One region of the Streptomyces sp. NPDC002574 genome, then DNA from elsewhere that is predicted to be linked to it. Evidence: riboswitches for the same ligand, from Rfam matches in the RefSeq annotation. Region 1 holds a riboswitch; each other region holds the start of a gene.
The links. Region 1 has a riboswitch for cobalamin ahead of metE (5-methyltetrahydropteroyltriglutamate--homocysteine S-methyltransferase). Riboswitches for the same ligand answer to the same signal wherever they lie in the genome.
Positions count from the first base shown of each region.

Region 2: another riboswitch for cobalamin. It lies ahead of ACFYXS_RS27350 (acyl-CoA thioesterase); the one in region 1 lies ahead of metE (5-methyltetrahydropteroyltriglutamate--homocysteine S-methyltransferase).
Region 3: another riboswitch for cobalamin. It lies ahead of ACFYXS_RS22790 (cobalamin biosynthesis protein); the one in region 1 lies ahead of metE (5-methyltetrahydropteroyltriglutamate--homocysteine S-methyltransferase).

Region 1 covers NZ_JBIARB010000017.1:156,739-164,620, forward strand. Annotated here, with positions in the region: gene ACFYXS_RS34065 (ABC transporter substrate-binding protein) at 1-162, opposite strand, end outside; gene ACFYXS_RS34070 (DsbA family protein) at 653-1,570, opposite strand; gene ACFYXS_RS34075 (RrF2 family transcriptional regulator) at 1,567-2,001, opposite strand; gene ACFYXS_RS34080 (cupin domain-containing protein) at 2,139-2,645, shown strand; partial or broken gene ACFYXS_RS34085 (F420-dependent methylene-tetrahydromethanopterin reductase) at 2,894-3,265, shown strand; gene ACFYXS_RS34090 (Ppx/GppA phosphatase family protein) at 3,260-4,195, opposite strand; partial or broken gene ACFYXS_RS34095 (molybdopterin-dependent oxidoreductase) at 4,422-5,051, opposite strand; gene ACFYXS_RS34100 (hypothetical protein) at 5,254-5,589, shown strand; cobalamin riboswitch at 5,793-5,939, shown strand; gene metE (5-methyltetrahydropteroyltriglutamate--homocysteine S-methyltransferase) at 6,123-7,882, shown strand, end outside.
Region 2 covers NZ_JBIARB010000011.1:244,362-252,243, reverse strand. Annotated here, with positions in the region: gene ACFYXS_RS27375 (FHA domain-containing protein) at 1-232, shown strand, start outside; gene ACFYXS_RS27370 (SDR family NAD(P)-dependent oxidoreductase) at 272-1,045, opposite strand; gene ACFYXS_RS27365 (cupin domain-containing protein) at 1,042-1,596, opposite strand; gene ACFYXS_RS27360 (helix-turn-helix transcriptional regulator) at 1,681-2,559, opposite strand; gene ACFYXS_RS27355 (alpha/beta fold hydrolase) at 2,649-3,527, opposite strand; cobalamin riboswitch at 3,692-3,844, shown strand; gene ACFYXS_RS27350 (acyl-CoA thioesterase) at 4,075-4,569, shown strand; gene ACFYXS_RS27345 (N,N-dimethylformamidase beta subunit family domain-containing protein) at 4,631-6,187, opposite strand; gene ACFYXS_RS27340 (PP2C family protein-serine/threonine phosphatase) at 6,372-7,685, shown strand; gene ACFYXS_RS27335 (hypothetical protein) at 7,769-7,882, shown strand, end outside.
Region 3 covers NZ_JBIARB010000009.1:53,083-60,964, reverse strand. Annotated here, with positions in the region: gene ACFYXS_RS22800 (putative cobaltochelatase) at 1-1,367, opposite strand, end outside; gene ACFYXS_RS22795 (cobyric acid synthase) at 1,420-2,931, opposite strand; gene ACFYXS_RS22790 (cobalamin biosynthesis protein) at 2,928-3,914, opposite strand; cobalamin riboswitch at 3,968-4,097, opposite strand; gene ACFYXS_RS22785 (hypothetical protein) at 4,243-4,458, opposite strand; gene ACFYXS_RS22780 (anion permease) at 4,501-5,727, opposite strand; gene ACFYXS_RS22775 (NAD(P)/FAD-dependent oxidoreductase) at 5,951-7,342, opposite strand; gene ACFYXS_RS22770 (class II aldolase/adducin family protein) at 7,458-7,882, shown strand, end outside.

The DNA of each region.
Region 1 (7,882 bases):
GCCGCCGGTCGCGGCGCCCGCGCCGTCGCCGCACGCGCTGAGGCCGGGGGCGAGCACGCAGACGAGGGCGGTGCTGAGGGCGGCGGCACGCAGCCGGCCCGGTACCCGGGGGGTTCGCTGAGCGGGTCCTGGGCGGCGGCGGGGCGTGAGTGGTCCGGTCATGTCACGGCTTTCTGCGAGGGGCCCCGGCCCGTCTCAGGGCGGGCGGGAGCGCGGCGGCGGGCGTGGTTCGCACCCGCGCCGGACGCCGGCCCGTGCCCGTACGGACGTGCCGACGCGGGCTCGGATGCACACGTCGGGCACGCCGCGCTCAGGGCAGGGCGTCGGCGGGTACGCGGGGGCTCACCTGGAGGAGGACGAGGGGAGGCGGCGGAGCGCGAAGGCGGTGGCGCGGGCGGCGGGCGCCCGTGACGGCCGTGCGGCGGGAGGGCCCGCGCTGACGGGAACGGTCAGGCGCCTGTGGCCCGTGGGCGGCGGTCGGTCAGCGACAGAGAGCGCTGGAGGTGCGCCGCAGGTCCACGTAGCGGCACACCACACCGGGGTGCGTCGTGAGCATGCTGCACATCCTGGCGAGCGCCGCGAACGGCTGTCAATAGACACCAATTGGTGTCTCATTGGGCGGGACGAAAACGTGAGCCTCCGTCAGGGACGGTCAGGACGCGCCGTGTGCGCCGCCGCGGGTCGCCGGGTGCACTGCGGCCTCCTCGGGATGCAGCCACAAGGGGCCGTTCCCGGTGTCCACCCGGACCGCCTCCCGCGGGGGCCAGGATCCTTCCGCCAGCAGTTCCCGCTCCGGATCGGTCAGGCTCCGGTAGTGCCGCAGCGCGCGCGACGGCGACAGCGGCGCCCGGCCGGCGGCCGCCCCGGGGCACAACGCGTCGACGGCCGCGGCGTACTCCTCGTAGGACCGCCACCCCGGCACCACGCGATGTCCGGCCGGGGCGTGGACCAGCAGCGTCGGCAGCGCGTAGCGGTACCCGCCGTCGCCCGTCTCCTTGGCGGCGCCGGGGTGCGGCGACCGGCCCGCCGGCGACAGCACCTCGGGCAGCGGGCGACGCGCCTCGGCACGGTCGGCGCGCAACCGCTCCAGCACCCCGGCGGACGCCGCGTCGGCCGACAGCCGCTCCAGGTCCAGACCCGGCACGCCGCCTGCGGCGGACAGCGCGAGAGCGGGCGTGTCCGCCGGTTCCCCCAGGACGAAGACGGTCTCCCGCAGTCGGCGCAGTACTCGTTCGGCCACCTCGGGTCCCTGGAGTTCGGCGGCCTTGGCCGTCAGCGAGGACGGCCAGGAACTCGCCGCCACACGGCTCAGCCGGAGTGCCCGCGGCGCCCGGGTGTGCGTGCCGATCCCCTCGACGTAGCCCGCGTACCAGGCGGTCTCCGCGGCGGAGTCGGGCGCCGGGTCGTCGTCGAGGTCGAACAGCAGGCAGTACACCCGGCGCCACCGGACCCGCCCGGCCAGCGCCGCCCGCAGCCTGCGGAAGACGGGCTCGGAACCCCAGGCCCACGGGCACAGCGGATCGGTGTACTCGACCACCTCCAGCGCGGGCGGGGGCGGTTCGGCCGTCACGCGGCTCCCCTTCGCGCCGGCACGTCCCCGGCGCCCGCCGGCAGCAGCGACAGCAGGGTCACGCCGCCGAGTATCGCCGCCGCGCTCGCCTCCACCTGGCGCCACACTCCGGGCAGCCCCGAGGCGGCGCCGGGATAGTCGAGCCCGGCCGGCGGCTCGCCCCGCAAGGTGATCAACTCGCCGTCGACGGCGAGCGCGACGTCCAGGAGGGTGATCTCCCCGGCGGGACGGCCGAGCCAGTAGCCGCCCTCGCAACCGCGCTGACTGCGTACCAGCCCGGCCTTGCGCAACTCGCCCACGACGGACTTCAGGAACCGGAACGGGATCTGCTGCGAGGAGGCGATCGATTCGCACGTCAGGGGGCGGGCGGGTTCACGGGCGAGCTCCAGGAGGGCCCGCGCGGCGTAGTCCGCCTTCGCGGAGATATGCATGCCCCCATCATGCCCGACCGGTCGGCGCCCGCCGGGGCCCCGGCGGCTCCCTCACCACATTGCGGGAGTATTGCCGCAGGTGAAGGCCAATGGACACTTCTTGACAGCCTTTTCGCGACGGCCCTACCGTCCCGGCCATGAGCGAGCCGTCGACAACCCCCGGTGAGGGCTTCCACCCCCATCTCCACGACACCTCCGGGCACGGGGCGACACCCCTGCGCACCCGGCTCCACCACGTCCGCGCGGACTCCCTGGACGACGGGACGGCGCAGACCGGCGGGATGCGCAGATTCGCCGCCGTCAGCGGGCGGACGGTGGGGTCCGAGAAGCTGTGGATGGGCCAGACCCATGTGGCCCCCGCGACGTCGTCCTCCGACCACCACCACGGCGAGTCCGAGACCGCCATCTACGTGGTGAGCGGGCACCCCGAGTTCGTCTTCCTCGACGACTCCGGCGAGGAGCCCGGTGAGGTGCGGCTGCGCACCTCACCGGGCGACTACATCTTCGTCCCGCCGTACGTGCCGCACCGGGAGGAGAACCCCGACCCCGCGGACGAGGCCGTGGTCGTCATCGCCCGCAGCACCCAGGAGGCGATCGTGGTCAACCTTCCAGGGCTGTACGCCCTTCCGGCCGAGGAGGCCTGAAGGCCGCGTGCTGGTGCGCGAGATGGCGCACCTAGGCAAGGAGGCGCTCGTACGGGGCGCGGCCCGCAGCCCCTCCAGCGCCTTGGCGCGGTCGGCCGGCGGCGGGGCGGCGGCGCCTTGCGCCGCGGCGCGCGTCGCGGGCACGGGACCGCGTGCGGCGTCGCCGGGACGGCCCGCGAGGTCGCGGAAGATGTCGGGAGTGCGGTTGCTGACGACACGTCCGGTCCACCGGTCGCAGAGGGCTCACTGTCGCCCGCGGGCGGGCACAAGTGCCCATGTACCGGGACCCCCTGACCACCGCGCACGAATGGCGGGAGCCGGCGCCGCCGGCAAAAGGTCGATCGCCGACCTGGTTGTCGAGACCGGCAACCGGTGGTCCTTCGTGGGCTGCCCGCGACGGTCGCCGCGACCATCGACGACTTCGTGCGGGCGGACGCCGCCGACGGCTTCATCCTCGTCCCGCGCATCACCCCGGGGGCCTGGACGCCTTCGCCGGCACCGTCGTCCCGCGGCTCCAGGAACGGGGCGTCTTCCGCGCCGACTACGAGGGCAGCACGCTGCGCGACCACCTCGGACTCGCCCATCCCGATGCGGTGCCGGCCGAGCTGGTGGGGTCATGAACGCCTGGTGGAGGGGTTGCCGAGGCGTTCGAGCAGGAGCCCCTCGCGGGTGGACCAGGGGCAGATCGTCACGCTGTCCGCCTCGCAGGCCTCCATCAGGGCCTCGGCCACGAGTGCCCCGGCCAGGGACTGCTCGGCGCGGTGCGCGGAGATGCCGGGGAGTTTGTCGCGGCCTTGAGGGCTCGCGGCGGCCAGCAGGGTGATGGCGTCCCGCAGCGCGGGCAGGGTCAGGCGCCCCGCGGTGCGCGCGGGCCCGTTCCGGGCGGCGGCGAGCCGGGCGAGCTGGGTGAAGGTCTTGGAGCAGGCCAGGACCCGGCCGCCCGGCTCGGCGCGGGGCAGCCCGGGCACCGTGCCCAGGTACCGGCGCAGTTCCTTCCGCACCTCGGCCAGATGCCCCTCGGAAGGCGCGGTGCCGCCGGGCAGGTGCTTCCGGGTGACGGTGCGGGCGCCCAGCGGCAGCGAGTGCACCGTGCGGGGACGGGTGCCGGTGCCGGAGGCGATCTCCACGGTGCCGCCGCCGACGTCCAGCACGAGCAGCGGGCCGTCGCCGGGACCCGCCCAGCGGCGGGCCGCCGCATAGGCGAGCCGCGCCTCCTCCTCACCGGACAGCACCCGCAGCCGTACACCGGTGCTGTCCGCCACCCGGTCGATGACGTCCTCGCAGTTGGGCGCGTCCCGGATGACGGAGGTGGCGAACGCGAAGACCTCCGGGAGCCTGAGCCGGGGGTAGGCGGCGACCACCTCGGCCACGGCCTCCTCCACGGTCCTGACGCCCGACCGCCGCAACCGGCCCTCCGGGCCGAGGCTCTGGTGCAGTCCCAACCGCACCTTGCGGGAGAGCACCGGCTCCAGCTCGCCGTCCTCCGACCGCCGCACCACCGTCAACAGAGCGCTGTGGCAGCCGACATCGAGGACCGCCGCCTGCCGCATCCCACGACTTTCCCGCACCACGAGCCTTTCCGTCCCCGGGGCAGGACCGTTCTCCCCGGCCCCTGCCCGGGGAGGTCGCCAGGGGCGGTGACCAGCGCATCCGGGCACCGCGTAGCCATCATGTCACCGTTGGTGCTCCCCAGGGTGCACCGGAGGCCTCCGATGACGCGTCCCTGTCGCCCGGTGCGCGGACGTTGACGTCACCCTGCCGTGTCGCCGGCGCGGCTCACAGGGGCGGACCGTCGCCGTCCTCCTCCTGGTAGGAGTGGCGCTGCTCCCTCCAGGGGTCGGCGAGGTTGTGGTAGCCCCGCTCCTCCCAGATGCCGCGGCGGTCGGCGGTCATGTACTCGATGCCGCGGAGCCACTTGGGACCCTTCCAGCTGTACAGGTGCGGTACGACCAGGTGGACCGGGAACCCGTGCTCGGCGGTGAGCTGGTACCCGTTGCGGTGCGTGGCCAGGACGGTCCGGGCGGAGGTGAAGTCCGCGAGCCGGAGGTTGGCGCTGTAGCCGTACTCCGCCCACGCCATGACATGCGTGGCGTCCCGCGCCGATGGCGCCAGCTCCAGCAGCGTGCCGGCGGCCACTCCGAACCATTCGTGGCCGGTGGAGGTGGTTCCCGACGCGCAGTGCAGATCGGCCGTGACCGAGGTGCGGGGGAGGGTGGTGAACTCCTCGAAGTCCAGAGTGCGCACCTCGCCGCCGGCGGTGGCGCCGAAGACCTTCAGGTTCCAGCGCTCGGGCCGGAACCTGGGGACGGGGCCGTAGTGCGGGACGGGCCAGCCCTGGACCGTGCGCTGCCCCGGGGGAGGTCGTGGTTGCCCACTGGCTGTTCGTCCTTCCCTGCGGGCCCATGGCGCGACGGCCGGCCCTGGCCCGTGTGCGAGGAGGCGGACGGATCCTTTCCGTCCCCTCCCGGATTCCGGCGCCGTGCCGAGAGGGCGGCGGGACCCGGCGGTCGAGGCGTGATGCGATGCGACGGCACGACCGGAAGCGCCGTGCCCGCTCTACCATGGTGCGGGGCAGAGGCGCAGACGGTGGGGGCGGACGATGAAGCGCATGGTCGGGAGATTCGCGGCAGCGGCGTACGTGGTGCTGATCGGTGGCCTCGCCATTGCGGGGGCGGCCCACGAGCAAGCGGCCTACTACCTGGTGGCGGTGGCGCTGACCCTGCCCTCGGGTGCCGTCGCGCTGCCGGTGATGTACGGGGGTTACGCGCTGATCTCGGCGGTCGGTGGGATCTGGTTCCCCGTCGCCGCGCCGGACGGCGAGGAGGCCGCCTGGCTGAGCACGGGCAGTGCGACGCTGAACGTGGTGGCGCTGATGTGCGCCGCTGTCGTCAATGTCCTGCTGGCAGAACGGGTGTTGCGCAGGCGTCACCCGGTTCACCAGTGACCCTGCTGAAGAGTCCTCTTGAGGGGGCGCGAGCCCGGGCGGCCGCCTGCTCCGCGCCGTGGAGCGCGACGGTGCCTCCTGGCGCGGCGCGCACGCCCCGACGCACCGTTCCGGAATGTGAGCGCCGCCGCCCATGAGGACGTGAGGACCCGTAGGCTGGCACGCGCAGCTGGTTCGCCCCGTCCGCCAGGCGGGATGCGTCGTAAGAGGGAACCCGGTGGGAGTCCGGGACTGCCCCGCAGCGGTGAGTGGGAACGACCGCCGTCATACGCACTGGGCCCGTCCGGGTCTGGGAAGCGACGGCCAGTAGGTGTCTGCCCCGGCAGGCGTGCCCGCGAGTCCGAAGACCTGCCCGTTGCCCGCGCACGTCCGAACGCGCGCGGACATCCCGGTGACCTCGAGGGCGGGTCGGCGTACATATCCGGTGGACGAACGCGCCTCGCCGCGCGTGCTGCTTTCACCGGTGTGTATTCCCTTCGCGCCCCCACCCCGTCCCCGGGACCTCAGGGAGTCATCTCGCGAAGGAGATATCCGTGACAACGACGTCCGCAGCCGCGGCAGCACGGGCCACCGTGTACGGCTACCCCCGCCAGGGCGGTGGCCGGGAACTGAAGAAGGCCGTCGAGGGGTACTGGAAGGGCCGCATCACCGCCGACGCCCTCCGGGACACCGCGGCCGAACTGCGCCGCGCGAACTGGCAGCAGCTCGCCCAAGCCGGCGTCCACGAGGTGCCCACCGGCGACTTCTCGTACTACGACCACGTCCTGGACACCACGGTGATGGTCGGCGCCGTCCCCGCACGGCACCGTGAGGCCGTGTCGGCGGACGCGCTCGACGGCTACTTCGCGATGGCGCGCGGCACCCGGGACACCGCGCCGCTCGAGATGACCAAGTGGTTCGACACCAACTACCACTACCTCGTTCCCGAGCTCGGCCCGGACACCGTGTTCACCGCCGACTCGTCGAAGCAGGTCGCGGAGGTCAAGGAGGCGCTCGCCCTCGGGCTCACCCCCCGGCCGGTCCTCGTCGGCCCGGTGACCTACCTCCTGCTCGCCAAGCCCGCGCCGGACGCGCCCGCGGACTTCGAGCCGATCTCCCTCCTCGAGCGGCTGCTGCCGGTGTACGCGGAGCTCCTCGCCGACCTGCGCGCGGCGGGCGCCGGCTGGGTCCAGCTCGACGAGCCGGCCCTCGTGCAGGACCGCACCGCCTTCGAACTCGGCGCCGCGGAGCGCGCCTACGGGCGCCTCGGCGCCCTGGAGGACCGGCCGAAGCTCCTCGTGGCCTCGTACTTCGACCGGCTCGGCGAGGCGCTGCCGGTGCTCGCCAAGGCACCCGTGGAGGGACTCGCGCTCGATTTCACCGAGACGGCCGCCGCCAACCTGGAAGGGCTCGCCGCGGTCGGCGGACTGCCCGGCAAGCGCCTGGTGGCCGGTGTCGTGAACGGACGCAACATCTGGGTCGACGACCTGGAGAAGTCCCTCGCCACCCTCGGCACGCTGCTGGGGCTGGCGGACCGGGTCGACGTGGCCGCGTCGTGCTCGCTGCTCCACGTCCCGCTGGACGCCGCGGCCGAGCGCGACATCGAGCCGCAGATCCTGCGCTGGCTGGCCTTCGCGCGGCAGAAGACGGCCGAGGTCGTGGCCCTCGCCAAGGGGCTGGGGCAGGGCACCGACGCCATCGCCGGGGAACTCGCCGCCAACCGCGCCGCCCTGGCATCCCGCGCTTCGTCGCCCATCACCCACGACCCCGCCGTACGGGCCCGGGCCGCGGCGGTCGGCGTCGCCGACGCCCGCCGCTCCCAGCCGTACACCGAGCGGGCGGCCGCCCAGCGCGCCCACCTCGGCCTGCCGCTGCTGCCGACCACCACCATCGGGTCCTTCCCGCAGACCGCGGAACTCCGCACGGCACGGGCCGATCTGAGGGCCGGCCGGATCGGCGAGGCGGCGTACGAGGAGCGCATCAAGACCGAGATCGCCGAGGTCATCGCCTTCCAGGAGAAGACGGGGCTCGACGTCCTCGTGCACGGCGAGTCCGAACGCAACGACATGGTCCAGTACTTCGCCGAGCAGCTCACCGGCTACCTCGCCACCCAGCACGGCTGGGTGCAGTCCTACGGCACCCGCTACGTCCGCCCGCCGATCCTCGCCGGGGACGTCTCCCGTCCGGAGCCCATGGCCGTGCGGTGGACGACCTACGCGCGGTCGCTCACCGACCGCCCGGTCAAGGGCATGCTCACCGGCCCGGTCACCATGCTCGCCTGGTCCTTCGTCCGCGACGACCAGCCCCTCGGTGA
Region 2 (7,882 bases), on a different contig from region 1:
CCGCCTCGCGCCGCGCATCCCCGGCATGCCCGACGACGAGACGCTGCGGGCGCACCTGGAGACACTCAGGAGCGAGACCCTGCGCACCCTCATCGACAGCGGGCCGTGGGACACGGTGATCGTCGGCGGCGAGGAGGTCGACATCGACATCTTCTACCGCGACGAGCAGTCGGCGACGCCCGCGAAACCCGCGGCGCCCGCCGCGAAGCCGGTCCCGGCCGCCACGGCGTGACGACCGGCCGCCCCGGACCGGTGGGTACGGGGCGGCCCGTCACCAGCCGGGACGCGTCCCGATCCCGCCGTCGACCACGAGGTCGTGGCCGCTGATCCAGGAGGCGGCGGGGGAGGCGAGGAAGACGCAGGCGGCGCCGACGTCCGCGGGAGTGCCGAGGCGCTGCAGGGGCGCGGCCGCGGTCCAGCGGCGCACCCCGTCGGGCCAGTCCGCAGCCAGGCCCGGGCGGTCGACGAGACCGGGGGAGACGGTGTTGACGCGGACGCCCGCGGGGCCGTACTCGCCTGCGGCCGCCCGGGCGAACATGATCAGCGCGGCCTTGGCGGCGCTGTAGTGGGCGTGCCCGTGGGCGGGGCGGCTGCCCTCGACGGAGGCGATGGCGGTGATCGAACCGCCGCCCTGCCGGGACATGTGCGCGGCAGCGGCCTGCACCACCCCGAACGCCGCGTGGAGATTCGCGTCGATCACCTCGCGCCAGGCGGCGTCCTCCATCCCGGCGAGTTCCCGCACCGGCTGCACGCCCGCGCAGTGGACGACCGCGTCCAGCCGCCCGCCCCAGGCGGCCGCGGCCGCGACGAGTTCGCGCGTCCCGTCCGGCCGGGTCAGGTCCGCGCTCAGGGCGTGGGCGCTGCCGCCCGCCGAAGCGATTCCGGTGGCCAGGTCCGTGACGGCGTCGCCCCGGCGGTGGGCGTGCAGCACGACTGACGCGCCCGCGTCCGCGAGGCTCCGGGCGACGCCCGTCCCGATGCCGCCACTGGCCCCGGTGACGAGGGCGACCTGTCCGGTGAGGCCGAAGCCCGGGCTGCCCGTCATTCCCGCTCCCTGTGCGTGCTGTGCGTGCTGTCGGATACCGAGGTCCCGGCGGCGCCCACCGGACGGCTCAGAGCCCGGATCAGCGCGGCGTGCGCCGGATAGCGGGCGGCCAGCGCGTCGGGGTCGCCGCCCTCGAAGTCCGCGGGGAGGAAACCGGGTGCCATGGTCGTCCCGCACAGCGACCAGCGTCCGCCGGGTGCGACCCGGGCCGCCATCCACGTCCCCGCCGGCACCGTCCACTGCACCCGGCGGTCGGCGTCGTCGCCGAGCAGCACGGTGTGCGAGCTGCCGTCCGGCGCGAGCAGCAGGAGTTCCGCCGGGTCGCCCCGGTAGAAGTGCCACACCTCGTCGGCGGGCAGCCGGTGCGGTGCGGAGAAGCCGTCCTCGTCGGGGCTGAGCAGGAACAGGATCGCGGAGCCCGCCGGGCGCCCGGTTCCGTCCCGCGGCCCCGCCCAAGTGCGGCGGAACCGCCCGCCCTCGAACGGCAGCGGCTCCAGCCCGTAGCGGGCCGCCACCTCGTCGGCGCTCTCGTCGTCGTGGTGCTGCGGCATCGTGCCCCTGCCTCCCGCCCCTGCCGGTCCGCTGTGCCGACCCTACGAGACGGGTGAGCGCCCGCGGGTGCGGCGCGCGTGCGGTCAGGAACCGGTGAACCGGGGCCGCGGGGCCGGGTCGCCGCTCCAGGAGGCGAGGAGCGCGAGGGCCTGCTCGGAGGACGAACCGGGCTCGGCGGTGTAGATGCCGAGGACCTGATCGGCGTCCCCGGTGACCGCCAGGGCCTCGTAGTCGAGGGTGAGGTCGCCCACCACCGGGTGATGGAACAGCTTCCTGCCGAAGGTGCGGCGCTCCACGTCGTGCGCAGCCCACCATGTGCGGAAGTTTCGGTCCCGCAGGGAGAGTTCGCCGACGAGTTCGGTGAGGCGGGCGTCGTGCGGGTGCTCACCCGCGTAGAGGTGGAGGGCGGCCACAGTGGTGCGGGCGACGCCCTCCCAGTCGTCGTACAGCGTCCGTGCCTCGTCGTGCAGGAAGATGAACCGCGCCATGTTGCGCTCGCGCTGCGGCAGCGCGTCGAAGTCGGTGTAGAGGGCGCGGGCCAGCCGGTTGGTGGCCAGGACGTCGGTGCGGCGCCCCACGACCAGGGCGGGGACCTCCGTCAGCGTGTCGAGGATCCGGTACAGCCCCGGGCGCACCCGCTGCGCCGGCACGGGACGCGGACGGCTCCGCACCGGCTTGGCGATCCGGAACAGGTGACCGCGCTCGTCGCCGGTCAGCTGCAGTGCGCGGGCGATCGCGTCGAGCACGCCCTCGGAGACGTTGACGGCACGGCCGCGCTCCAGGCGTACGTAGTAGTCGACGCTGACCCCCGCCAGCTGGGCGACTTCCTCGCGGCGCAGTCCCGGCACCCGACGCGAGGTGGGTGCCGGTGTCAGGCCCGCCCGTTCGGGGGAGATCTTCGCCCGGCGGGAACGCAGGAACTCGCCGAGTTCGCCCCCGCGGGCGTCCGCTTGGTCGTCCATGGCTCCACGCTACGCCGCGCCTCCCGCCCGCCCCGGTGGCAAAGGGGTACTGCCGGACCCCCTTGCCGGAACCCCGGGGCGGCCGCGCCTCACCCCGCCCGGGAGGCGTTGCGCGCGATGGCGGTGATGATCGACGGCCACAGCGCCTCGGGCAGGTCGTGGCCCATGCCGGGGAAGAGCAGGAGTTCGCTGCCGGGGACGGCGGTGGCCGTCGCCTCGCCCCCGCTGCGGTCCACCAGGCAGTCGTCCTCGCCGTGCACGACCAGGGTCGGGACGGTGACCGAGCGGAGCCCGGCGGTGCGGTCGGGGGAGGCGAGGATGGCGGCGTACTGGCGGGTGTAGCCGTCCGGGCGGTGCGCGCGGTCGAGGGCGGCGGTGACGCGCTCGCGGAGCGTGTCCTCCGCGACGGGGTAGCCCGGCGAGCCGATCACCGCGGAGCGCCGGACGCCGGCCGCGATGACCCCGTCGCGGTCCAGGGACGCGGCGTCGGGTCCGGGCATGACGGCACGGGCCCGCTCGGAGGCGCGGCCCACGGAGCGCTCCCCCGTGGTGGACATGATCGAGCACAGCGACAGCACGCGCTCCGGGTGGTCGATCACCAACTGCTGGGCGATCATGCCGCCCATGGAGGCCCCGACGACGTGGGCGGCCGGGATGTCGAGGGCGCCGAGCAGGTCGGCGGCGTCCTGTGCCATGTCGGCGAGCAGATAGGGCACGCCGGAGGTGTCGCCGCGCAGGACCGTGCCGATGTCGGGTACGCCGTGCCCGTCGAGGCCGGTCGACAGTCCGCTGTCGCGGTTGTCGAAGCGGACGACGAAGAAGCCCTGCTCCGCCAGGGCGGTGCAGAACTCCGGCCGCCATGTGGTCATCTGCGCGCCCAGACCCATGACGAGCAGCAGGGCGGGATGCCCGGGGCTGCCGAAGGTGTCGTACTCGATCTCCATCCCGTTGGCTTTCGCACGCGGCATGCGGGGCTCCTCGGTCGGGTCGTGGACCATCAGGCGGGGTACCGTCCAGTCGGTACGGTACCGGCCCGGCGGCCGGTCGGCGGCGGTGGCCGCCCCGTCCGGCGCATCACGTAGGCTGACCGGGCAGCTGGTTCGCCCCCCGTCCGCCGGGCGGGGCGCGTCGCAAGAGGGAACCCGGTGGGAATCCGGGACTGCCCCGCAGCGGTGAGCGGGAACGACCGCTGTCATGAGCACTGGACGCGCACGCGTCCGGGAAGCGACAGCCAGTAGGTGGCGGACGGTTCGGCCGTCCGGTGCGCCCGCGAGTCCGAAGACCTGCCACTGCCCGTGCCCCGTGGTGGGTCACGGCATCACCGGGACCTCGTGGGCGGGTCGGCGGCGGCCCTCGTGTGCCTGTCGTGCATCCCGTGCCCCGGGGTCCGTGCGAACGCGCGAAGGACAGCTCCATGGCACAGACCCCCATCGGCACGATTCCGGCCGCCCGGCCGCGCCGGGCAGCCGGCACCACCCCCGCGCGCCCCGGCGCCGAGGCCCGCCGGGTGCGGGGATGAGCGCCGTGCGGAAGCCCGCCAGGACCCCGTCCGACTCGGAGGTCACGCTCGCGCACATCATGAGCGAGCACGACACCAATCTCTACGGGACCGTCCACGGCGGGGTCGTCATGAAGGTCGTCGACGACGCGGCCGCGGCGGCCGCGGCCCGTCACGCCGCCGGACCCGCCGTCACCGTCTCCGTCGACGGCATGACCTTCCTCCACCCCGCCCACGCGGGGGACCTGCTGACCGTCCACGCCCGCGTCGAGTACGCGGGCCGCAGTTCCATGGACGTCGGCGTCCGCGTCACCGCGGAACGCTGGGACACCCCGGGCCCCGCCGTCGACATCGTCGTCGCACGCCTGGTGTTCGTCGCCACCGACGCGGACGGCAGGCCCCGCCCGGTGGCGGAACTCGTACCGGTCACCCCCGACGAGCGGACCCGCCACGCCCAGGCCCTCAGGCGCCGCGCCCAGCGGTCCGGCCTGCACGAGGTGAACGCCGTCTAGCAACGGTCCGGACGCCCTTCGGCCCGGGCCCCCGTCGCCGGGCCGGCGGTGGGCTCCGCGCTCACCACAGGTCGTGCCGCTCCGCCACGGCGTCGCCCGGGTACGGACGGAACCGGTCGAGGTTGTCCCGGGCCGGGTGGCGGCGTCCGGCGGGGCCCTCGGCGAAGGCGCGCAGCAGGTTCGTGGTGACGCGCCGGGTGAAGACCGCGGCCGCCGGGGGCATGCCGTGGTCGCCGTCCCCCTTCAGGGAGCCGACCCAGCGCATCGTGCCGGCGTTGAACACGCCAGCCCCGCCCGCGGTCGTGTAGTAGGCGGTGTCCTGGAAGCTGCGCACGCCCCGGCAGACCAGGGGCGAGTGGGCGATGATCTCGATCGGACGCGGGGTGGGCGGTGCGCCGGTGACGCGGTCGTACTCCGTGCCGACGAGGTGCGGGAAGCGGGTGGCGCCCGTGGCGCCGGTCCCCTCCAGCAGCCAGTGGCCCGGTTCGGCGACGGCGTACGCGGCGCTGGTGCCGTTGGACTCGTAGAGCGTGCCGGTGAGGGAGTTCTCCGGACGGGGGTGCGGGGGCTCGCGCCAGTCCGTGGTGACGGCGGCGTCGTCCTTGCCGTTGAGGGGGTCGCGCGGCCAGTCGCTCTTATAGCAGACGACCAGGCGCCGTTCGCCGTGGGCGGTGGGTTCCAGGCGGATGCGCCGGAAGCAGGCGTTGGCGCCGAGGAACGCCACGTTGGTCCCGCTGTCGCGGGCCGCCGTGACCCGGCCGCGCATGGCGGGCGTCCAGTACTCGTCGTGGCCGAGGGACACCACCGCGCGTGCCCCCGCGAGCAGTTCCGGATCGCGGTCCAGGTCCATGCCGGTGGCGTAGGCGAGCGGCAGCCCGAGGCTCTCGGCGAGCGCGACAGCGGGCTGCTCGTACGTCAGGAACAGCGGCGCGCCGTCGCGGTCGTAGGGGCGGTCGCAGCTGACGGCCAGCGAGCGGCCCGCGTAGTCCGCCTCGCCGCCGGGGCCGTGGTAGAGGCTGCGGCCGCCCCAGGTGTTGTACGCCTGCCAGGTCGCGACCGCGTTGACCAGGACCACGCGCCCGGCCGCCGTCCGCGACCGCACGGTGACGGGGACGTAGCGCTGCGCCCCGGAGCCCCCGGCGGTGAGCCGGACCAGGTAGGCGCCCTCGGGCCAGCCCCGGGTGGGGACCCGGACCCCCGGGTCCCACCGTGCCGCCGACACCGTGCGGGTGGCCCCCTGCGGTCCGGGGACCGGCTGCTCCCGCCCCGGCAGGTCGCCGGACGCCCAGACCCGGCGGGCGTGCGCGCCCCCGTACCAGCCCATGCGGAACGCCTCGGCGCGGTAGGTCCGGCCCGTGGTGGACACCAGCAGCCGGAACTCCTCGCCGGGCAGGACGCTGACCCGGTCGGCGAACCCCTCGATCGCACGGTCGTCACCGCGGGTCCGCAGCTCCCAGTCGCGGTGACCGGGTCGCGCGTTCTCGGCGCGTACGTCCAGGCCGGTCCTCGCGCGCACCCGCGGCGGGGGCCCCGAGGCGGAACAGCCCCCGGCGACGGCCGTCGCACCCACCGCCGACACCCCTTCCAGGAAACGTCTGCGGTCCCAGGGAGCGATCACACCGCGAGGCTAGGCAGCGGGTCCGCGGACGGCCCGCCGGACGGGGCCGGGCGGAGGACGGCGCACGCGGCACCGGGACGACTTCGTCGCCGGATGCCAAATAAACCCGCAAAGGGAAATATTTCTGACATTCCACCGTGCTGACCAAAGGAACAGCGCCTCGACAGCGCGGTCGGAGGTACCTATGACGAGTTCGGGTCAGTCACGAACCGCGGCGGGCTGGGTCGAGCCTGCCGCGCCCCGGCAACCGGTGTACAAGATCCTCGGGCCGCTCCTGCGACGGCAGGCGCCCCTCGTCCTCGCCGCGGCCGTGCTGCTCGTCATCACCGTGCTCAGCCTGCTCATCCCGATGGACATCCACCTGGCCTCGCTGCTCGTGGCGGTGCCCGCCCTCACCGCGACGCTCTACAGCGCGCTCGCCACCATCCACATGACCGTCCTGGCGTGTGCCGGCTCCGTCGCGGTGGACCTCCACGACGGGCTCGGCCACTCGCCGATCCTGCCCATCCACGTGCTGGACGTGCTGGTGGTGTGCGGACTCGTGCTGGCCTTCTGGCGTATGCGGCACACCGACCGGCAGACGCTCAGGGCCGTCCGCTCGGTCGCGGAGACCGCGCAGAGCGCACTGCTGCGGCCGCTGCCGTGCCGCGTCGGGTGCGTGGACATGGCCACCGCCTACCGCTCGGCCGCCGCGCACGCGCGCATCGGCGGCGACCTCTACGCGGCGGAGCGGGTCGAGGGCGCCGTGCGCCTGCTGATCGGCGACGTACGGGGCAAGGGCCTGGCGGCGGTCGACGACGCCTCCACGGTCCTGGGCGCCTTCCGCGAGGCAGCGCACCGCGACACGTTCCTCAAGGGGGTCGCCATGGCGCTCGAAGCGAGCATGGCCCGCCATTTCGGGCAGGCCGGCGAACGGGACGCCCATGCGGGCGAGCGCTTCGTCACCGTGCTCGTGGCCGAGATCCCCGACAACGTCCCCGTGGTCCGCGTCATCAGCTGCGGCCACCCGCATCCGATGCTCGCGCGCGGCCACGAGGTGGACGTGCTCGACCTGACCCACCCGGCGCCCCCGCTGGGCGTCGCGAACCCCGGCGAGGACTACCGCGTCGACACCTTCCGCTTCGAGGTCGGCGACATCCTGCTCCTGCACACCGACGGCCTCCTGGAGGCCCGTGACTCCGCGGGCGTCTTCTACCCCGCCCTGGACCGGTTCGCCTCCCTGTCCAAGAACGGCGGCCCGGACCGCGTCATCGAGCGCCTGCTGGCCGACCTCACCGACTACACGGACGGGGAACTCCACGACGACGTGGCGCTGGTGGCGGTCCGCCGCCGCTGCGCCGACGCCCGCTCCGCCGAACAGCAGTTGGGAGCGCCCACCACGGCCTCCCGGGAACGGCGCGTCCCCGCGGCGCACGCGACCGGGGCGAGGACCGCGGCCCGCGCCGGTGTCCCGCACCGGCGGGGCGACGAGGAGGCCGCCCGCAAGGGACCGGCCTGAGCGGCACGCCCCCACCGGCCACCGGATCGGAACCGTTGCCCGCGGCTCACCTACCGCACATCCGCGCGCGCCATACTGCGCGCATGACACCGCCGGCCTTGCGCCTCACCGGCCCCGCGGCCCTGGCCGCCCTGCTCGTCCTGGCGGGCTGCGACGGTCCGCCGGACAGCGCGGACCCGCGCCCGCCGCGCACGGTG
Region 3 (7,882 bases), on a different contig from region 1:
TGCACCGTCGCCGCCAGGTGCAGCTTGCCCAGCGTGCCCTGCGGGCGGCGGGCGCCCGTGGTCCTGCCGTGCGCGGTACGGGCCCGGGACCGGCGGCCCGCGGCGCCCTCACCGAGGCCCGGCACGGTCAGGGCGCGCGCCGTGAACGGCTCCGCCGAGGGCACCGCCGCCTGCTCGCGGGGCGCCCCGGCGCCGGGGGTGCTGTCCGGGGCGTCGTTCGCGGTGCCGTCCGCGGGGGCGTCCGGCGGCGTCCCGTCGTCGGCCTGCGGGCGCCTGCCGCCGCCGTCGGGGCCACCGCCGTCACCGTCCGGACCGGGGTCCGGCTCGGGGTCGGGGTCCGGGTCCTGGTCCCCGCCGCGGTGCTGCTCCAGCGTCTCGTCGAGCTTGTCCTCGTCCATGCCGGGCGCGTCGAAGGGGTTGCGGCGCCTGCGGTGCGGCAGCGCGAGCAGCGCGGCCTGCCGCACGTCCGCGTCGGTCACCTCGGTGCGGCCCGCCCAGGCGGCCAGCGCGGTCGCCGTGCGCGCCATGACGATGTCCGCGCGCATGCCGTCCACCTCGAAGGCCGCGCACGTCGCGGCTATCTGGCGCAGCGAGCCGTCCTCGAGCCGGACCGAGGGGAGCAGTGCCCGCGCCGCGGCGATCCGGGCCCGCAGCGAGCCCTCCTCGGCCTCCCACTTGGCGGCGAACGCCGCCGGGTCCTCGTCGTACGCCAGCCTGCGGCGCACGACCTCGACCCGCTCGTCGGTCTCGCGGGACGCCCGGACCTCCACGGTCAGCCCGAAGCGGTCCAGCAACTGTGGGCGCAGTTCGCCCTCCTCGGGGTTCATCGTCCCCACGAGGAGGAACCGCGCGGCATGGCGTACGGAGACGCCCTCCCGCTCGACGTAGGACGCGCCCATCGCGGCGGCGTCCAGCAGCAGGTCGACGAGGTGGTCGTGCAGCAGGTTGACCTCGTCCACGTAGAGCACGCCGCGGTGCGCGTCGGCCAGCAGACCCGGCTCGAAGGCCTTCACGCCCTCCGCCAGGGCCCGTTCGATGTCCAGCGCCCCGACCAGGCGGTCCTCGGACGCGCCCACCGGAAGCTCCACCATCCGCGCCGGCCGCGACGCCGGCTCCGCCCCGGAGGGGTGCGGCCCGTCCGGGCACGCCGGGTCCGGCGCCCCCGGGTCACAGCTGAAGCGGCAGCCCGCGACCACGTCCACCCGCGGCATCAACGCGGCCAGCGCCCGCACCGCCGTGGACTTCGCGGTGCCCTTCTCGCCGCGCACGAGCACGCCGCCCACGGCCGGGCTCACCGCGTTCAGCAACAGCGCCAGCCGCAGGTCCTCCATCCCGACGATCGCGGTGAAGGGGTAAGGGGTGCTCACGCGGCTGCCTCCTCGAGGGTACGGACATCACGGCACGACAGGGGCGGGCGGTTCACGGCGCGCCCGGAGGGACGAAGGGAAGGCCGGGCGGGGGCCCGGACTCGATGAGGCGGAGCAGGGCGCCGGTGTCGGCGTGCTCCTCGACGAGATCGCCGAGACGGTCGAGCTGCTCCTCGCGCAGCGCCGCGAAGGCCGTGTCCGGCGCCGGGACGAAACGCCGTCCGGAGGCCTCGGCGACGCGGCGCAGGAAGGCGCGGCGGAAGCCGTCGCTCTCCAGGGAGCCGTGCCAGTGGGTGCCCCATACGGAGCCGGTGCGGCAGCCGTCGAGAAACGGTTCGTCGCCGCCGCGGACGTCGGCGACGCCGTGGTGGATCTCGTACCCCTCGACGGTCTCGCCGTAGGCCTTGCCGGACGGCCGGGCCAGGGTCTTGCCGGGCGCGAAGCGCACCCGTACCGGCAGCAGGCCGAGGCCCGGCACGAGACCGGCCCGCGACTCGACGGGGTCGTCGACGGACTCGGCCAGCATCTGGAAACCGCCGCAGATCCCGAGGACCGGTCGGCCCTCCGCCGCGCGGCGCACGATCGCGTCGGCCAGCCCGCGACGGCGCAGCCATTCCAGCGCCTTGACGGTGCCCCGGGTGCCGGGCAGGACGACGAGGTCGGCGTCCGCCAGTTCCTCGGGCCGGTCGGCGAAGCGCACGACCACGCCCGGTTCGGCCGCCAGGGCGTCGACATCGGTGAAGTTGGACATCAGGGGGACCGCGGCGACGGCGACCCGCAGCACGTCCTCGCCGTGCGGCGGCGCGGTGTTCGACTCGCGCACGGTGCCGCGCAGCGACATCCGCAGCCCGTCCTCCTCGTCGATGCCGAGACCGTGCTGATACGGCAGGACACCGTAGAAGCGGCGTCCGGTCAGCCCGCGCAGCATCTCCAGCCCGGGTTCCAGCAACGAGACGTCGCCGCGGAACTTGTTGACGAGGTAGCCGCAGACCAGCTCCTGGTCCTCGCGGCTCAGCAGCGCGGTCGTGCCGAAGAAGGACGCGAAGACCCCGCCCCGGTCGATGTCGCCGACGACGACCACCGGCAGTCGCGCGGCCCTGGCCAGGCCCATGTTGACGATGTCGCCGTGCCGCAGGTTGATCTCGGCCGGGCTGCCCGCGCCCTCGCAGATGACCGCGTCGTGCCGGGAGCGCAGCTCCTCCAGGCAGGCGGTGACGGTCTCCAGCAGTTCCGGGCGGCGCCCGTTGTGGTAGCCGCGCGCGCTCATCTCGCCCACCGGGCGGCCCATCAGGACGACCTGGCTCGTGCGGTCGCCGCCCGGTTTGAGCAGCACGGGGTTCATCAGCGCGGACGGCTCCACGCGCGCGGCCTGCGCCTGCATGGCCTGCGCGCGGCCGATCTCGGCGCCCTCGCGCGTGACGTAGGAGTTCAGCGACATGTTCTGCGCCTTGAACGGGGCGACGGACACACCCTGCCGGGCCAGCCAGCGGCAGATGCCTGCGGTGACGACGCTCTTGCCGGCGTCCGAGGTGGTGCCCGCGACCAACAGCGCGCCGCCGCTCATGCGTTCCCCCTCCGGGCGAGCCGGCGCCAGGCCGGCCGGCAGCCGACCGTTACCGCCAGGGCCAGCAGGCTCACGCGCCGCGACAACCGCACCGCGCGCTCGATGTCCGCCACCTCCACCGCCCGGTTGCCGGCGCCGAGCACCGGCCGGTGCTCGATCCGGCCCCCGTACGCAAGCGTCCCCCCGAGCCGTACGCCGAGCGCCCCGGCGAACGAGGCCTCCACGGGACCGGCGTTCGGGCTGGGGTGCCGGCCGCCGTCCGCGCGCCAGGCGCGCCAGGCGCCCCGCCGGTCGGGGCCCGCCAGCACGGTGAGCGCGGCCGTCAGCCGGGCGCCGGGGAAGCCGGCGACGTCGTCCAGCCGGGCCGATGCCCAGCCGAACCGGCGGAAGCGCGGCGACTTGTGACCGACCATCGCGTCCAGGGTGTTGATCGCGCGGAAGCCCACCAGCCCCGGCACGCCGCCCAGCGCGCCCCACACCAGGGCGCCCACGACGGCGTCGGAGGTGTTCTCGGCGACCGACTCGACGACCGCCCGGGCCAACTGCCGCTCGTCCAGGGCCTGCGGGTCCCGCCCGCAGAGGTGGGGCAGCCGGGCCCTGGCCGCCGCGGTGTCCCCGGCGGACAGAGCGGCGCCGATCGTCCGTGCCTCGCGCGCCAGTGACGTACCGCCGAGCACCGCCCACGTCGCGGCCGCGGTCAGGGCCACGGACACGGCGGGTGAACGGCGTACGGCGCGTGCGGTCCCCGCTGCGGCCGCTGCGGCGCCCCCGGCGCACAACGCGGTGTACAGGGCGCCCCGTCCGCGGTGGTCGTGCCACAGCGCGCGCTCCAATGCGCCTGCCGCGCGCCCGAAACCGGCGACGGGATGTCCGCGTCGTGGGTCGGCGAGTGCGAGATCGGCCAGCCAGCCGAGGACCGCCCCGGCGGCGAAGACCGACGGCCCGGCAGGGCCGGCGTCGGGTGTACGGCGGCTGCCGCCCATCGCTGGTGTCCTCACTCAGGGTCCGCGCCCTGGCTCGACGTGACCGGCGGTGAGAGTCTCCTGGCTCCCGGATCGGCGGCACCCCCGGCCTTCCAGCCCGTGGTACGGGCCGTGGCCGCTGGTGGAGGCGCGCTCCCCGGTGACAGTGGCGGGACCGCGCCGGATTCGCACCGGACTTCCTCTCCTGCCGCCGTGTGGCGGTTCCGATACCACCACGCGCCGATCCGGCCCGTCAACTCACCCCGTAGCGGCCCGGAATCGCGGAAACCCCAGCTCACAACCGGAAGGGCCGGGAGCCGGGGCCGAGTTCGCGCCGCGTCGCGCGGTGTCAGGCGACGATGAGGAAGATCCCGTACGCCACGGCCGCCGCGCACAGCGCGAAGCACGCGTACGCGCCCGTGCGCACCACGGCGCCCTGGCCGGCGCCGGTAGCGGACGGCCGGGACAGGCCGACGATGCCGAGGGTGAAGAGGCCCACGAGGCCGACGGTGGCGGCGAGGCTGACGCCGAAGACGGAGCCGAGGGCAGCCCAGTCGATGTGCATGCTGCTGTGTCCTTCCGGGACCGGTGGGGCGGGTGCCCGCCGTCAGGCGGTGGCCTTGGCGGGGTCGGCGTCGGCGGGCGGGGTCACGGGGCCGAGGGGGCCCGCGGGCGGCGGCGTCACGGCGGCGACGGCCGCGGTGACGATGCCCGGCTCCCCGGCGTCCGTGCGGTCGTCGTTGACGTTGGTGTGGTCGACCGGCCTGCGGCGCGCGGCCACCCAGATCGCGGCGCACACGGCGAGCGCCAGCACGGCGACCGCGGTGACGCCGGCATCGCCCTGGTCGGCCAGGAGCGCGGCGCCCGCCGCGACCAGGCCGGCGGCGGGCAGGGTCAGCGCCCAGGCGGCGGCCATGCGGCCCGCGGTGCTCCAGCGGACGACACCGCCCTTGCGGCCCACACCGGCGCCCATGACGGAACCGGAGCAGACCTGCGTGGTGGACAGCGAGAAGCCGAGGTGCGAGGAGGCCAGGATGACGGCCGCGGCGCCGGTCTGGGCGGCGAAGCCCTGCGGCGGCTGGATGTCGGTGATGCCCTTGCCCATGGTGCGGATGATCCGCCAGCCGCCGATGAACGTGCCCAGCGCGATGGCCAGGCCCGCCGAGACGATGACCCACAGCGGCGGGTCGGAGTCGGGGGCGACGACGTCGCCGGCGATGAGGGCGAGCGTGATGACGCCCATCGTCTTCTGCGCGTCGTTCGTGCCGTGCGCGAGGGAGACCAGGCCCGCCGAGGCGATCTGGCCGGCCCGGTAGCCCTTGGCGGTCGCGGCCGGGTCGCTGCCGCGGCTGATGCGGTAGGTCAGGCGGGTCGCCAGCAGCGAGGCGACCCCGGCGACGACCGGGGCGCAGACGGCCGGGACGAGGACCTTCATGACGACCGCGTCGCCGTTGACCGCCCCGAACCCGGCGGACGCGACGGAGGCGCCGATCAGCCCGCCGAACAGGGCGTGCGAGGAACTGGAGGGGAGCCCCGCCAGCCAGGTCAGCAGGTTCCAGACGATGGCGCCGACCAGCCCGGCGAAGATGACCTCGGGCCTGATCCCGGCGGTCTCGTCGAGGATCCCCCCGGAGATCGTCCTGGCGACCTCCACCGAGAGGAACGCTCCGACGAGGTTCAGCACGGCGGACATCGCCACCGCTGTCCGGGGGCCCAGTGCGCCGGTGGAGATGGTGGTGGCCATCGCGTTGGCGGTGTCGTGGAAACCGTTCGTGAAGTCGAACACGAGCGCGGTGATAATCACGATTCCGATCAGGAGCGTGATGTGTTCCATGTACCCAGGCATTCGTTCGATCCGACAGCGGCGGTGGCGACCGTACGGAGTCTGAGTGAACGGAAAGTGAACGGTGGGGATCCATGGAGTGCTGGGGCTCCGGGGGTCCTGTGCGCTGCCCGGGGCCACGGCCTCCGCGGGCCGTGCCCGCGTCCGCGGGAGCCCCGCAGGGGAGACGCTTCTCACCTCGCCGGGGCCCGACCGGACCCCGGCGAGGGAGCCGTCAGTGGCGCCCCGAGATCCGGTCGGCCGCCCGGGCCAGGGAGTCCGTCTCGGCGCTGCGGCCGGACTGTTCGCGGCGGTCGGCGGCGCGGTAGGCCGCGTAGAGGCCGTGCACGCCGATCCAGCGGAACGGTTCGGGCTCCCAGCGGCGGACCCGGTGGTGCACCCAGGGCAGGGCCGTCAGCTCCGTGCCGTGCCCCTGGCCCGAGTCGAGCTGCACCAGGTCCCGCAGGGTGCGCGCCGCCAGGTTCGCCGTGGCCACGCCGCTGCCGACGTAACCGCCCGCCCAGCCGAGCCCCGTCGAGCGGTCCAGCTCCACCGTCGCGCACCAGTCGCGCGGCACGCCCAGCACGCCCGACCACGCGTGCTCGATGCCGACCCGCGCCGCGGCCGGGAAGAAGCGCACCAGGATCGCCCGCAGCGCCTCGACCGTCTCCGGCCGGGTGCGCCCGTCGTTGTCGGTGCGCGAGCCGAAGCGGTACGGCACCCCGCGGCCGCCGAGGGCGATGCGGTCGTCGGCCGTGCGCTGCGCGTACATGTAGGCGTGCGCCATGTCGCCCAGGGTCTCGCGGCCCTCCCAGCCGATGGTGTCCCACACCTCGGCGGGCAGCGGCTCGGTCACCACCATCGAGGAGTTCATCGGCAGCCAGGACCGCTTGTGGCCCTTGATCGCCGCCGTGAAGCCCTCGGTGCAGCGCAGCACATAGGGGGCGCGCACGCTGCCGTACGGCGTCAGCGCGTGCTTGGGCCTGATCTCCGTCACCGGCGTCGACTCGTGGATCACCACGCCGAGCGCCTCCACCGCCCGCGCCAGGCCCTGCACCAGCTTCGCCGGGTGGACGCGGGCGCCGTGCGGCGTCCACGTGCCGCCCGCCGTGCCCGCGACACGCACCCGGCGGGCGGACTCGGCGGCGCCCAGCAGCAGCCGGTCCTTCTCGCCGAAGGCGACCTCCGCCTCGTGGAAGGCCCGCAGACGGGCGAGTTGGGCGGGGGAGTGGGCGACCTCCAGGACACCGCCCTTGTGGACGTCCGCGTCGATGCCCTCCTCCGCCGCGACCCGGATCACCTCGTCCACGGTCTCGTTCATCGCCCGCTGCAGGGCGATCGCGGAGTCCCGGCCGTGCAGGGCGGCGTAGCGGTCGCGGCCGGCGATGCCGTTGTAGAGCCAGCCGCCGTTACGGCCGGAGGCGCCGTAGCCGCAGAAACGCTGCTCCAGGACGACGATCCGCAGGAACGGCACGGCCTTCTTCAGGTAGTAGGCGGTCCACAGGCCGGTGTAGCCGCCACCGACGATGCACACGTCGGCCGTCGTGTCGCCCGGCAGCGGCTCGCGCGGCACGGGGAGGCCGGACTTCGCGTACCAGAAGGAGATGCCGCCGTTGACGGTGGTCATGGTGCCCCTGCAATTCGTAAGGGTGATCGGTCTGCGGTGTGCCGGGACGCTACTGTGCCCCGGGAGTGTGCGGCAACGCCCAACCTGTCAGGATCAGCGCCCGGAGGTGGCACGGATGTCGGTGCAGGACACGGTGGGCAAGGCCTGGTCGGAACTCGTGGACACGGCCCGGCGCTCCGTCGCCGACGGACTGGTGGTCGGTACGTCCGGCAATGTCTCCGCCCGGGTGGGCGGCGACCTCGTCCTCGTCACCCCCAGCGGCGTGCCCTACCACCGGCTCGGCCCCGACGACACGGTCGGCGTGGACCTGGCGGGCCGGCAGGTGCTCGGCACGCTCCGGCCGACCAGCGAACTCTCCATGCACCTGGCGATCTACCGCAACACCGACGCCGGCGCCGTCGTCCACACCCACGCCGTGCACGCCACCGCCGTCTCCACGCTGCTGTACGAACTGCCCGCCATCCACTACATGGCCGCCGCGCTCGGCGGGCGGATCCGCGTCGCCGACTACGCCACCTACGGCAGCGAGGAACTGGCCGC